Regions from separate parts of the Streptomyces sp. NPDC091412 genome, predicted to be linked through region 2. Evidence: riboswitches for the same ligand, from Rfam matches in the RefSeq annotation. Region 2 holds a riboswitch; the other holds the start of a gene.
The links. A riboswitch is a leader RNA that binds a small molecule or an ion and turns the genes downstream of it on or off. The one in region 2 is predicted to bind cyclic di-AMP.

Region 1: another riboswitch for cyclic di-AMP. It lies ahead of ACIQMV_RS30070 (transglycosylase family protein); the one in region 2 lies ahead of ACIQMV_RS27200 (transglycosylase SLT domain-containing protein).

Annotation. Positions count from the first base shown of each region.
Region 1 is NZ_JBIVTV010000016.1:132,451-139,362, forward strand. It holds gene ACIQMV_RS30045 (glycoside hydrolase domain-containing protein) at 1-97, shown strand, start outside; gene ACIQMV_RS30050 (SurA N-terminal domain-containing protein) at 297-944, shown strand; gene ACIQMV_RS30055 (nucleoside triphosphate pyrophosphohydrolase) at 1,056-2,045, shown strand; gene ACIQMV_RS30060 (cytochrome P450) at 2,168-3,421, shown strand; gene ACIQMV_RS30065 (transglycosylase family protein) at 3,645-4,703, shown strand; cyclic di-AMP (ydaO/yuaA leader) riboswitch at 4,886-5,053, shown strand; gene ACIQMV_RS30070 (transglycosylase family protein) at 5,058-5,783, shown strand; gene eno (phosphopyruvate hydratase) at 6,031-6,912, shown strand, end outside.
Region 2 is NZ_JBIVTV010000013.1:120,493-127,404, reverse strand. It holds gene ACIQMV_RS27215 (ABC transporter ATP-binding protein) at 1-142, opposite strand, end outside; gene ACIQMV_RS27210 (outer membrane lipoprotein carrier protein LolA) at 176-1,378, opposite strand; gene ACIQMV_RS27205 (polyprenyl synthetase family protein) at 1,665-2,675, opposite strand; cyclic di-AMP (ydaO/yuaA leader) riboswitch at 3,161-3,346, shown strand; gene ACIQMV_RS27200 (transglycosylase SLT domain-containing protein) at 3,352-3,837, shown strand; gene ACIQMV_RS27195 (HAD family hydrolase) at 3,896-4,702, opposite strand; gene ACIQMV_RS27190 (FAD-dependent oxidoreductase) at 4,835-6,037, opposite strand; gene ACIQMV_RS27185 (ATP-grasp domain-containing protein) at 6,125-6,912, opposite strand, start outside.

The DNA of each region.
Region 1 (6,912 bases), on a different contig from region 2:
CCACCAGTACATGGTCAACAGCAAGGAGACGCGCGGCGGCGTCACCATCACCGTCGACCGCGACTGGTGGGACGCTCCGGTCGCCGTCACCGGCTGAGAAGCCGCCGGGCGCGGACGCGGCCCGACGGCTTGCCCGCCATGTCGGGCCTCCCCTTGTGCGACGGTGCCCGAAGACGGTGCCCGAAGTCGTGGTGAATCGTTGGTCGAATGGGTTGGCCAGAGCCCGGCCGCTGCCTACCATCGATCATCGCAAGACTTTGTGCACCGCCGCACAATCTCCACAACGGGAGGTTTCCTTGCACCGCCGCCGTCGCACCGCGCTCGTCCTGTCCGCCACGATCCTCGCGGCGGCACCCCTGCTCACCGCCTGTGGAAGCGACGCGCATCCGGGCGCTGCGGCCGTGGTCGGCGGCCAGCGGATCACCTTCGGGCAGTTGCAGAGCCGGGTCAGCGAGGTGCGCGAGGCGCAGCGGGCCGCGGTGGCCGACGAGGCGCAGTACCAGCAGGCCGTCGTCTCGACCGGCACGCTCGCCCGGGACACGCTGCACCAGATGGTGCTCGACCAGGTGCTGGACCGCGCCGCCCGCAACGCCGGCCTCAGCGTCAGCCGCGGCGAGGTCCAGCAGCTGCGTACCGGTCTCGAGCAGCAGGCGGGTGGCGCCAAGGCGCTCGAGGACACCTGGCTCCAGCGGTACGGGGTGCCCCCGCAGCGCCTCGACGACAACCTCCGCCTCCAGGTGAAGGCGCAGAAGCTCGCGGCGCATCTGCACACCGACGCCGGCCAGCCGGCGTTCTGGAAGGCGCTGTCCGAGGCCTCCGCCGACCTCCACGTCGACCTCAACCCGCGCTACGGCACGTGGGACGTCGAGAAGAGCACCCTCGTGAACGCCAAGACGCCGTGGCTGCGGGACGTCTCGGCGGAGGACGCGAAGCAGTCGGCCTGACCGGACGCCGGACGGCCGGACCTGTGGACAACCGGACAACGGGCCGGGGGGACGGCCCCCGGCCTGTGGACAACCAGGGGTGACGTCGCGGGCGTGCGTTACGTTCGGACCGTGAACACCACCAGCACGACCACCTCCGCAGCGGCCTCGGGCCGGATCGTCCTGCTCACCACCAGCCACCGGGTCGCCCCCGGGCTGCTGTCCTGGCCCGCCTGGCAGGTGCTGCGCGCGGCCGACCGGGTGCTGTGCGCGGACGGCGCTCATCCGCAGCTGCCGTATCTGCGCGAGGCGGGCATAGCCGTGGACGAGGCGGCACCGAGCGCCGAGGAACTGGTGGACGCGTGCGCCGGCGGCCGTACGGTCGTCGTCGTGGCCACCGGCGAGGGCGAACCCGCCCTGACCGACGGACTGGCCCGCCTGGCCGGCTCCGGCCGTGTGAACATGCCGGAGCTGGAGCTGCTGCCCGCCTCCTACGACCTGCCCGGCGCCCGCCTGCTCGACCTCGTCCAGGTCATGGACCGCATCCGCGCCGAGTGCCCCTGGTCGTCCCGGCAGACCCACAAGGGCCTGGCCAAGTACGGCATCGAGGAGGCGTACGAGCTGGTCGAGGCGATCGAGGACGGCGACCGCGAGGAGCTGCGCGAGGAACTGGGCGACGTCCTGCTCCAGGTGGTCTTCCACGCCCGTATCGCCGAGGAGGACCCCGAGGAGCCGTTCTCCATCGACGACGTGGCCGGCACCATCGTCGCCAAGCTGATCCACCGCCACCCGCACGTCTTCGGTGACGAGACCGCCACCACCCCGGAGGAGGTCAAGGCGCACTGGCTGCGCACCAAGGCCGAGGAGAAGCGGCGCACCTCCGTGACCGAGGGCGTCCCCCTCGGCCAGCCCGGCCTCGCCCTCGCCGCCAAGCTGGCCTCCCGGGTCCGCACGGCGGGCCTGGAGGTCCCCCTCCCGGCGAGGGAGGGCTTCGGATACGAGCTGCTGGCGCTGGCCGCCCGCGCCGAGGCGGAGGGCGTCGACCCGGAGGCGGCACTGCGCGCGGCGGCGCGCGCGTACCGGGACGCGATCGTGGAAACAGAGGGCACCCGAAGGCCCTGAGGGGCGCGGGCGGGGCGGCAGGGTGCCGGGGGCATCGCCGCCGGGGACGGGGAGGGCCGTGGCGGCGGCAGGGGCGGAAGCCCTTGCGCCGGATCCCCGGTCACAGCACTAGGGTCAACCGTATGCACGACCAGCCACCCGCCCTGTTCACCTGGGAGTTCGCGAGCAACCCCTACCCGGCCTACGCCTGGCTGCGCGAGCACGCCCCCGTGCACAGGACCCGTCTGCCCAGCGGAGTGGAGGCCTGGCTGGTCACCCGGTACGCGGACGCCAGGCAGGCCCTGGCCGACCAGCGGCTGTCCAAGAATCCGGCGCACCACGCCGAGTCCGCGCACGCCAAGGGCAAGACCGGCATCCCCGGCGAGCGCAAGGCCGAGCTGATGACCCACCTGCTGAACATCGACCCGCCGGACCACACCCGGCTGCGCCGGCTGGTCAGCAAGGCGTTCACCCCGCGCCGTGTCGCCGAGTTCGCCCCGCGTGTGCAGGAGCTGGCCGACGGACTCATCGACGGGTTCGCCGAGCGCGGCACCGCCGACCTCATCCACGAGTTCGCCTTCCCGCTGCCCATCTACGCCATCTGCGACCTGCTCGGCGTCCCCCGCGAGGACCAGGACGACTTCCGGGACTGGGCGGGCATGATGATCCGCCACGGCAAGGGCCCGCGCGGCGGGGTCGCCCGCTCCGTGAAGAAGATGCGCGGCTATCTCGCGGACCTCATCCACCGCAAGCGCGAGGCGCTCCCGGCCGAGCCCGTCCCCGGCGAGGACCTCATCTCCGCGCTCATCCGCGCCTCCGACCACGGCGAGCACCTCACCGAGAACGAGGCCGCCGCCATGGCCTTCATCCTTCTGTTCGCCGGTTTCGAGACCACCGTCAACCTCATCGGCAACGGCACCTACGCCCTGCTCACCCACCCCGAGCAGCGGGACCGGCTCCAGCGGTCCCTCGCCGAGGGGGACGGCGGCCTGCTGGAGACGGGAGTGGAGGAACTCCTGCGCTACGACGGGCCGGTGGAGCTGGCCACCTGGCGCTACGCCACCCGGCCGCTCACCATCGGCGGGCAGGACATCGCCGCCGGCGACCCGGTCCTCGTCGTCCTCGCCGCCGCCGACCGGGACCCGGAGCGGTTCGCCGGCCCCGACGTCCTCGATCTCGGGCGGCGTGACAATCAACACCTCGGCTACGGACACGGCATCCACTACTGCCTCGGCGCACCGCTCGCCCGCCTGGAGGGCCAGACCGCGCTGGCCACTCTCCTCACCCGGCTCCCGGACCTGCAACTGGGTGCGGATCCAGCCGAGTTGCGCTGGCGTGGCGGGCTCATCATGCGCGGACTGCGGACGCTGCCGGTGCGGTTCACACCCGGTCGGTAAGTCGCGGGGAAGCCGGACAAGGCAGGAAAAGGCGCCCGCCGCCGCACCACGCCTACCCACTGGCGGACACGAAGGTGACACATGCTCAACAGTGTGATCTTCACGTGATCTGTGCGGCATGAACTTGTGACAAGCGATCGTCAGCCGATACTTTCACCCATCAGCGTGGCGCCGAGACTGCGGTCGCCACGCGGGTCACCGCTGTCGCACGAAAGGTCTCCGTATGCTCTCCGGGAACGGTCGTCACCGTCGGCCCCGTCAGGCTCCGGCCCTCCTCGTCGCAGCCGGAGTGACCGGATCCGCCATCGCCATCCCGCTGATCGGCGCCGGCGGCGCCAGCGCGGCCGACGGCAACGCGTGGGACAAGGTGGCCAAGTGCGAGAGTGGCGGCGCCTGGAGCGCCGACACCGGTAATGGCTACTACGGCGGCCTCCAGTTGACGCAGGACGACTGGGAGAAGTACGGCGGCCTCGACTACGCCTCGAGCGCCGACCAGGCCAGCCGGTCCCAGCAGATATCCGTGGCCGAGAAGCTGCTCGCCGACAAGGGTCCCGGTGCCTGGCCGACGTGCGGGTTGCTCTCCGGACTCGGCAAGAAGTCCGGGGCGGCGAAGGTCGACACCGGCGTGGGTGATTCGTCCGGATCCTCCAGCTCCTCCGGAAAGTCCCTCACGGACGACCTCGGTCTGTCCGACTCGTCGCAGGCGTCGTCGGGCGATCCGTCCGGCTCGTCCGGTTCGTCCGGCTCGTCGGATGTCGACCCTGGTTCAATCGATCCCTCCGGCTCGTCGACCGCGCCCCCCGCCACGTCCTCCCCTTCGCCGTCCTCGCCCGCCAAGAAGGGCGAGCCGGCCGAGTCCGACGCGTCCTCCGATGCCGCGGCAGGCGGGTCGCAGTCGCCCGACGCCTCGCCCTCGGTCGCGCCGCAGCCGGGCTATACGGACAACTCGTGGCAGGTCGGCGGCACTTCGGCCCTGGTCGACACCGGCGCGCTCAGCGGTGGGCGTCACCGCGGCGGCAGTGCCGTCGAGGACCCGGCCGACAGCCACTCGGCCGCCTCCTCCGGCCGTCACGCCTCCCGCGGCGGCTCCGCGCGGGCCGTCGTCGCCGACTCCTACACCGTCCGCGCCGGCGACTCCCTCGAGTCCATCGCCGACTCCCTTGACGTTCCGGGCGGATGGGACGCGCTGTACGCGGCGAACAAGGGGGCGATCGGGTCCGACCCGAATCACATCTCTGCCGGTCAGACCCTGAATGTCCCTACCGAAACGCCCCAAAAGTAGGCGGAGTTCACGCCACGCTTCGCGCTGAATGTCCCATTCGGGGAAAGTGTGGGATGAGTCTCAGAAGCCCTGATCGTCTTTGGAATTCGGCGAAGCGCATGCCTACGGTCGTGACCGCTCGTCACCGCGAGCCCCGGCTGCCGCAACGCCGAATCCTGCCAGCGGCCGCACGGGAACAGTCGTCGCGTCAAGCGCCGTGGGCAGGAGCGGGGGACCCAAGGTAAGTGCCGCGCCGGGCAGTTGACCGGAGCGGCTAGGGGTGGAGCCGTGCCTCGTGTACGAGGCACGGCCGGGCAACTCAACCGGCCCGAACCCGACAGCTCACCTCGCAGGCGTCGGTGAGGGGATCCATCCATGCTGTTCTCCAGCAAGGGCAAGCATCGCCGTACGTCCAGGACCACCCGTGTCATCGCGCTCGCCGGTGTCGCCGGCGCCGCAGTCGCCGCCCCGCTGATGGCGGTCGGCGACGCCTCCGCCGCCACCGCCTCCGAGTGGGACGCGGTCGCCCAGTGCGAGTCCGGCGGCAACTGGTCCATCAACACCGGCAACGGCTTCTACGGCGGCCTCCAGTTCACCAACTCCACCTGGGCCGGGTACGGCGGCACCGCCTACGCGTCGCGCGCGGACCTGGCCTCCAAGTCGCAGCAGATAACCGTCGCCGAGAAGGTCCTCGCGGGCCAGGGCAAGGGTGCCTGGCCGGTCTGCGGCAAGGGCCTGTCCGGCGCCGCCTACACCGGCGGCGCCCCCTCGTCCTCGTCGTCGGCCTCGTCCTCGTCGTCGGCCTCGTCCTCGTCGTCGAGCGGCAGCTCCGCCAAGAGCACCACCACCCGCTCGACCGAGCAGCAGGCCGCCAACCGCTCCGCGACGCGTCCCGCCCCGAGCAGGACCGTCACCACGCCCACCGGCGAGAAGGTCAAGAAGGGTGACGGCGAGTACAAGGTGGTCGCCGGCGACACCCTCAGCTCCATCGCCGCCCAGCACGGCGTCCAGGGCGGCTGGAAGAAGCTGTTCGAGCTGAACAAGAACATCGTCGACAACGCCGACCTCATCTACCCGGGCCAGCAGCTCCACCTGAAGTAAGGGCCCGCACCGCCCTTCATGGGCCCCCGCCCCGGCGCGTTCCCCCTACGCGCGGGGGCGGGTTTTTTTCGTCTCCCGCACACCCGGCCGTTCCCGAACCTTCCCCGTCTCTTTGTTCCGAGCGGGAACAAAGGGTACCGTCACTCTGTCCACGAGGCGGTCGGTCGGCCGGTCGCCGCCCCGGGACGGTTAGGCTCTAGTCGCAAGGCTCACGCCCCGCACTTCCAGCGTCACATCCCAGAAGGAGATGCTCGTGCCGTCCATCGACGTCGTCGTAGCCCGGGAAATCCTGGACTCCCGAGGCAACCCCACGGTCGAGGTCGAGGTCGGCCTCGACGACGGCAGCACCGGTCGTGCCGCCGTCCCCTCCGGCGCCTCCACCGGTGCCTTCGAGGCCATCGAGCTCCGTGACGGCGACCCCAACCGCTACCAGGGCAAGGGCGTCGAGAAGGCTGTCCTCGCCGTGATCGAGCAGATCGGCCCGGAGCTCGTCGGCTACGACGCCACCGAGCAGCGTCTGATCGACCAGGCCATGTTCGACCTGGACGCCACCGACAACAAGGGCTCGCTGGGCGCCAACGCCATCCTCGGCGTCTCCCTCGCCGTCGCCCACGCCGCCTCCGAGGCCTCGGACCTCCCCCTCTTCCGCTACCTGGGCGGTCCGAACGCGCACCTGCTGCCGGTGCCGATGATGAACATCCTGAACGGCGGCTCGCACGCCGACTCCAACGTGGACATCCAGGAGTTCATGATCGCCCCGATCGGCGCGGAGTCCTTCTCCGAGGCCCTGCGCTGGGGCACCGAGGTCTACCACACGCTGAAGAAGGTCCTGAAGAGCAAGGGCCTGTCCACCGGCCTCGGCGACGAGGGCGGCTTCGCCCCGAACCTCGGCTCCAACCGCGAGGCCCTCGACCTCATCCTCGAGGCGATCAAGGAAGCCGGCTACGCCCCCGGCGAGCAGATCGCCCTCGCGCTCGACGTCGCCGCCTCCGAGTTCTACAAGGACGGCAAGTACGTCTTCGAGGGCAAGGAGCGCTCGGCGGCGGAGATGACCGAGTACTACGAGGAGCTGGTGGCCGCCTACCCGCTCGTCTCCATCGAGGACCCGCTGTTCGAGGACGACTGGGCC
Region 2 (6,912 bases):
TGCCCGAGCCGTTCGGGCCGAGGAAGCCGAAGACGCTGCCCGCCGGGACGGTCAGGTCGAGACCGTCGACGGCGAGCTGTCCGCCGCGGTAGCGCTTGGTGAGCCCGCGCGTGTGGATGACGCTGTCATCCCGCTCGTCCATCGGCCCCCTCGATTCCTCGTGCCCGTCGCGTCCCTACTGCCCGGTGTTCGCCGCCTTCACCAGCGTGTCCTTGGTGACGGCGCCGACGTACACCTTGCCGTTGTCCGTGATCAGCGCGTTGACCAGGCGGGTGGAGAAGACCGTGCCCTTGCCGAACTTGCCGCTGACCTGGTCGCCGAGCGAGCCGAGGAACCCGCTCAGGTCGCCCTTGCCGGAGGACGACGGGATGCCGCCCTTGTTACCGGTGTCGATCACGGCGATGGAGTTCCAGCCCTTGCCGAGGACCTTCGGGCCGCTCTCGGCCGGGTCCTTGTGCGACGTGCCGGGCTCGTGGAACTGCCGGTCCGGGCCGGCCTTCCGCTCGGCGTCCTTCGCGGCGTCCTTCTCCTCGGTGACCTTCGCGCCCTTGGGCGGGGTGAAGTCGAAGGTCGAGGCGGCCGGCTTGGCGAAGCTGACCTGGGTGAAGCCCGCGTCCACCACGGCGGCGCCGCCGCTCGCCGGGGTGAGCGTGAACTTCAGCGGCAGCCCGGTCTTGGCGTCCACCGCGATGCTGATCGCACCGACCGTGGTGCCGGAGGCGTGCTTCGGCTCGATGACCAGCTTGTAGGCGTCGCGGCCGGCGACCTGCGCGGTGCCGTCGACCTTCACCGAGGTGGTGTCGTCGACCGCCTTCAGGGCCTCGTCGGCGAAGTCCTTGGGCGTGGCGGGGACCTCGTCCCGGTGCTTCTCGCCGCCGTCGGCCGCGGTGCCGTGGAAGACCTCGTTCGACTTGCTGTCGTAGCCCCAGACGTCCTTGCCGTTGTGGATGAGGCTGTACTCGGCGGCGCTCTCGATCAGCGAGACCTTCTGCCGGTCCTCGCCGTCGGCGGCGACGCGCAGGGTGTGCGTTCCGGAGGCCAGTTCGGGCAGCTTTGACATCGGGTCGGCCGACGAACCGTCACCACCCCCGGCCACGCCGGAGGCCAGGCCGCTCTCCAGGCCGCCGAGGTTCGGCAGACCCAGGTCGGTGCTGACCTTGACCGTGCCGGACAGCTGCTGGACGTCCGACTTGGCGATCTTCTCGATGAGTTGCTGTGCGGTGATCTTCGGCAGGTCGGGGTCGCCGGACGCGGCGAGTGCGGGGACGAGCCCGATGGTCGCCGCGGCCACCCCCACCACCGTGACCGGGACGACGTAGCGCGCGGCCTTGCGGCGCCCCGTGCGCAGGTCGTCGGCTTCGGAATCGTTCGGTGCCATGTGTGCCCTACCTCCGTCATCGGCGGCGGCTGTCCTTCTGCACTGGGGTGTCACCCTCAGCCGCCATTCTCACCCAGATCGGTGAGGAGTGGTGTGGTCCGTGGTTTCCATCTGACCAAATCGGCGGGGAGGAAGCGTCAGACCCCGGAGCCAACTCCGTGTACGCCTGCGGTATGACACACCAAGGGCGACGCCTCCCCCACCCCGTAGGGGTAGAGGTGGAGAGCGCCGCTCGAAGGGGCCGCCCGGCGAGGGCGGCCGGTGAGATCGCGGAACCGGACGGGCGTCAGCCGGCCCGGTGCACCACCGCGTCGCACAGCTGAAGCAGTGCGGCCTTCGCCTCGCACTCCCGCAGCGGCGCCAGCGCGGCCCGCGCCTCCTCGGCGTAGCGCACGGTGTCCCGGCGGGCCTGCTCCAGCGCCGGGTGCGCCCGCAGCGCCGCCAGCGCCTCCGCGTGCCGCGCGTCGTCGCTCAGGTCGGAGTCCAGCAGCTCGCACAGGGCGATGTCCTCGGCCAGCCCCAGCCGGGCCGCGCGCTCGCGCAGCCGCAGCACCGGCAGGGTGGCGATGCCCTCGCGCAGATCGGTGCCGGGGGTCTTGCCCGACTCGTGCGAGTCGGAGGCGATGTCCAGGACGTCGTCCGCCAGCTGGAAGGCGACGCCCAGCCGCTCGCCGTACTGCGTCAGCACGTCCACGACCGTCTCGTCGGCGCCGGACATCATCGCGCCGAACCGGCACGACACCGCCACCAGCGATCCGGTCTTGCCGCCCAGCACGTCCAGGTAGTGGTCGACCGGGTCCCGGCCGTCCTGCGGACCCGCCGTCTCCAGGATCTGCCCGGTGACCAGCCGCTCGAACGCCACGGCCTGCACCCGCACGGCCTCCGGGCCGAGGTCGGCGAGGATCTGCGAGGCCCGGGCGAAGAGGAAGTCGCCGGTCAGGACCGCGACCGAGTTGCCCCAGCGGGTGTTGGCGCTGGCCACCCCGCGGCGCACGGCGGCCTCGTCCATCACGTCGTCGTGGTACAGCGTCGCCAGGTGGGTCAGCTCCACCACCACGGCCGAGGGCACGATCCCCGGCGCGTACGGATCCCCGAACTGGGACGCGAGCATCACGAGCAGTGGCCGGAACCGCTTCCCGCCCGCCCTGACGAGATGCTGCGCGGCGCCCGTGATGAACGGGACCTCGCTCTTGGTGGCTTCGAGCAGCCCTTCCTCGACAGCCGCCAATCCGGCCTGGACATCGGCTTCGAGAGCCTGGTCCCGCACGCTCAGCCCGAATGGCCCGACGACGGTCACGAGGGGTCTCCTGTCTGCTGGTGTCTGCTGGGGATTACACGGTTTGTCGATAGGTCGCTGCCCTCACTCAAGTCAGCGTATCCGGTCACGTTTCGATCACCGATATCGCCCACCTATACGGGCCAGGCCACTTCACCCGACGTGACCACCATCACGTGTCAGCCACACGGCCCATCCACACTCACACATGAAGTCCGATTCACCCCTATTGGGGTTTCAATTCTCTTTAGTGGTATTTGCTCTTCGGCCACTCGAGCCGTGACTTGGGACACACCCCCTCCCCTCCGCGCCACCTCTCGCATTCCTTCACATTCCCTTTACACCCAGTCGAGTTGAGTCTTGGCAGATGCAAAGGATCAAGCACCACATACCCCCCGGACCAAGGTCAAACTGGACGATGTGTGATTCCAGCACTTGTTCGGGACATGTGCTCTCGCATACGTTCCCGGCACCGACGGGCGGACGCCGAATCCTGCCGCCGCCCGTAATCCCAACGACCGAATGAACCACGGCAGGAGCGGGGGACCCAGGTAAGTCGCCGGGCCGGGCGTCGTACGTACCGCGTACACCGCACCGGATCGGCTTGGGGTGAAGCCGCGCCCTTCAAGGCGCGGCCGGGCACCTCCCAGCCCGAACCCGACAGCTCACCTCGCAGGCGACGGAGAGGAATTCCCCCATGCCTGCAAACGGTCAGCGCCGCTCTTCCCGCACCGCCCGCCTCGTCCGTGCCCTCGCCGTCACCGGCACGGGCGCAGCCGTCCTCGCCGTACCGCTGCTCGGCGCCACGACCGCGTCCGCTGCGACCCCGGCCACCGTCCGGACGGCCGCGGGCTTCGGCTACTCGAACAACCTCGACGGCTGGATCCGGGCCTCCCTGGCGGTCATGGCGCAGAAGGGCATCCCGGGCTCCTACAACGGGATCCACCGCAACATCATCCGCGAGTCCTCCGGCAACCCGCGCGCCATCAACCTCTGGGACTCCAACGCCAAGAAGGGCATCCCGTCCAAGGGTCTGCTCCAGGTCATCGACCCGACCTTCCGGGCCTACCACGTGAACGGCACGTCCTGGGACATCTACGACCCGGTCGCCAACATCACCGCCGCCTGCAACTACGCGGCCAAGCGGTACGGCTCCATCGACAACGTCTTCGGCGCGTACTGACCGGACCGCGGCCGGCGCACGCACCGGCTAGAGCCGGTGAACCTTTCCGGTCACAGCGCTAGACAAACAGTCGTTCGAGGACGACGGCGATGCCGTCGTCCTCGTTCGACGTCGTGACCTCGTCGGCCACCGCCTTGAGCTCGGGGTGGGCGTTGGCCATGGCGACCCCCCGGGCGGCCCACTGGAACATCGGGATGTCGTTCGGCATGTCGCCGAAGGCGAGGGCGCTCTCGCGGCCCAGTCCCAGGTGTTCGGCGGCCAGCGCCAGTCCGGTCGCCTTGGTGACGCCGCACGGCTGGAGTTCGACGGTCCCGGGGCCCGACATGGTGACCGTGGCGAGGGAACCCACCGCGCCGCGGGCCGCCTGCGCCAGCTCGTCGTCGGACAGCACCGGGTGACGCAGCAGCACCTTGCTGATGGGCGCGCGCCACAGGTCGTCGCGCCGTTCGACCCGTACGGCGGGCAGCGCCGGGTGCGGCATGAGATACCCCGGCTCGATGAGCGTGAGCCCCTCGACCCCGTCCTGGTCGACCGCGGCGTACACCTCCCCCACCTCGGCCTCGATCTTGCCGAGCGCGGTCTCGGCCTGCTCCCGGTCCAGGGTGACCGACCACAGCAGGCGGTCACTGCCGGCGTCGTAGAGCTGTGCGCCCTGACCGCACACCGCGAGCCCCGTGGTGCCGAGGACGTCGAGCAGTTCCCGCACTCTCGGTGCCGGCCGTCCGGTCACCACGAGGTGCCGGGCACCTGCGGCCGCCGCCCCCGCGAGCGCGGCGAGGGACCGTTCGGACACGGTGTGGTCGCCGCGCAGCAGCGTTCCGTCCAGGTCGGTGGCGATGAGGGCATATGCGAGGGCGGCCATGATCAGAGAATACGGATGCCCCGGCCCGCCGACTCGACCGGAACCGGACGACCGCGACGGCCACCGTGCTCCCGGCTCCCTCTCCTCAACTCCCTTACCTGTGAGAGCGCTTCGGCGCCGCGGACGAGGTTGCCCTCAACCGTGCGCCGCCGCGAGGTGTGCGGCCAGCCGCGGCGAGGCGAACTCCGTGCCGCACACGAACCGCATCACCGGCCCGTACGAGGCCGCCGCCGGCAACCCCGTGAAGTAGAGGCCGGGTACCGAGGAGACGTAGCCCGCGCCGAGCCTCGGGGCGCCGCGGCTGACCGCGAGTCCGGTGCGCAGCTCGTGGCCGAGGAAGCCCATCGCGGCGATGTCGACGCGGTAGCCGGTGGCCGCCATGACGTGGTCCGCCTCCAGTTGCCGGCTCTCGCCCGCGGGGGTGCGCACCGTCAGTACCGGACGCCCGCCCGTGACCTCGGCACGCACGATGCCGCTCACCTCGTGGACCGGCACCGCCGACTCGAAGCGCTCGCGCAGCCACCAGGCGCCGAGCGGGCCGAGGACCCGGCGGACCAGATGGTGGCGGACCCCGGCCGGGAGGTACCGGAAGGGCTGCGGGTGGTAGCTCAGCGCCCACAGCGACCAGGCGCGGCCGAAGGGCGACTCGGGCCGGAACCTCGGCTGCTCCCAGGGCGGGGCGCCGAAGGCGACCGCGCCTCGGCCCCGCGCCACCACCCGCACCCGCGCGCCGGCCTCCGCCGCGAGCACCGCCGTCTCCAGCGCGGACTGGCCGGCGCCGACGACGATCAGCTCCTTCCCGGCGAACCGGCCGAGGTCGTGGTGCTGGGAGCTGTACGAGAGCGGCCCGGTGGGCGTGGGGCCGTCCGGCACCGCCGTGGCCAGTTCCGGCGGCAGATGGGACAGGCCCGACAAGCCCGTCGCCACCACGACCGCGCGGGCGGTGAACTGCTCCCCGGAGTCCGGCTTCACCTCGAAGCCGCCGCCCGGCCGCCGGTCGACCGACACCACCCGCACCCGCTCCAGCTCGGGCACCAGCCTGCGCTGGAACCACTCGCCGTAGGCGATGAAGGTCTCCACCGGGATGATGTCCTCGTCGGTCACCAGCGGTCCAATGTCGGCCGCGGCGCAGTAGTCGGCGAGGGTGTGGCCGCGCTGCGGGCAGTCGATGCCGGAGGCGGCCGGGGTCGACTTCAGCAGCATTCCGGCGGGCATGTGGTCGCGCCAGGCGACCATGGGCTCGCCGAAGACGCGGACCGGGATGCCCCGGGCGCGCAGATGCGCGGCGGTGGACAGGCCGAACGGCCCGGCACCGATGACTGCCACCGGTTGGTTCACGAAGTCCCTCCCCAGGACGTGCTCACGTCACTTCGTGGGCCGGCTCGGGCGGCGGGACGCGCCGCCCGCACACGGTCGTGCTGCGCCCTAACCGGACGTGCCACCCCGGCGGTTGGTCCGCCACAGCTGATAGAGGTGCCGGGCGCCCGGCCGCACGAAGCGGGCGAGCATCGTGAGGAACGGCAGCGGGTCGTCGCCCGCGAGCCAGGCCAGCTCCGTGCCGCTCGGCCTCGCCGGCGCGTGCGGCGTGGTGTAGCCGCTGCGGCGGTAGGCGAGCAGGGCGGGCAGGTCGATGTTCTCCACGACGTACCGGTGACCTGCGCGCTGCTCGCCCTCCGGGACGGGCCGCCCGGTCAGGTCGAGGTGCATGGCCCGCACGACGTCCACGCCCGACTCGCTCTCGAAGAGCCGGAACTGCGCGCCCATACGCGGATTGAAGTCGAGGAGCTTGTACTGCCCGTCGCGCCGGTCGAAACGCAGGTCGAGGTCGACGATGCCGGTGAAGCCGATCTGCTTGATGAACCGCGCGGCGAGGTCGGCGAGTTCCGGGTTGTCGACGACGTACGCGTTCGCCGTCATGCCCGCGTGCGGCGGCCAGGAGCGGACCTTGACGCCGGTGAACATCGCGAGCGGGACCGAGTCCTGGTCGAAGTAGGCGTGCACGATCCAGTCCTCGGCCTCCTCCCGCGGCAGATACTCCTGGAGGATCACGCCCGGCCGCTCGCCCCAGTCCCGGGCCAGGGCCAGCAGGCCCTCGCGGCTGTTGATCCTCGTGGTGCCGTTCACCGCGGGGCTGCTGCGCCGGACGAACGCCTCGCGGTTCTTGGCCACCACCGGGAAGCAGGCCTTCTCGGCGAACGCCACGATGTCGTCGT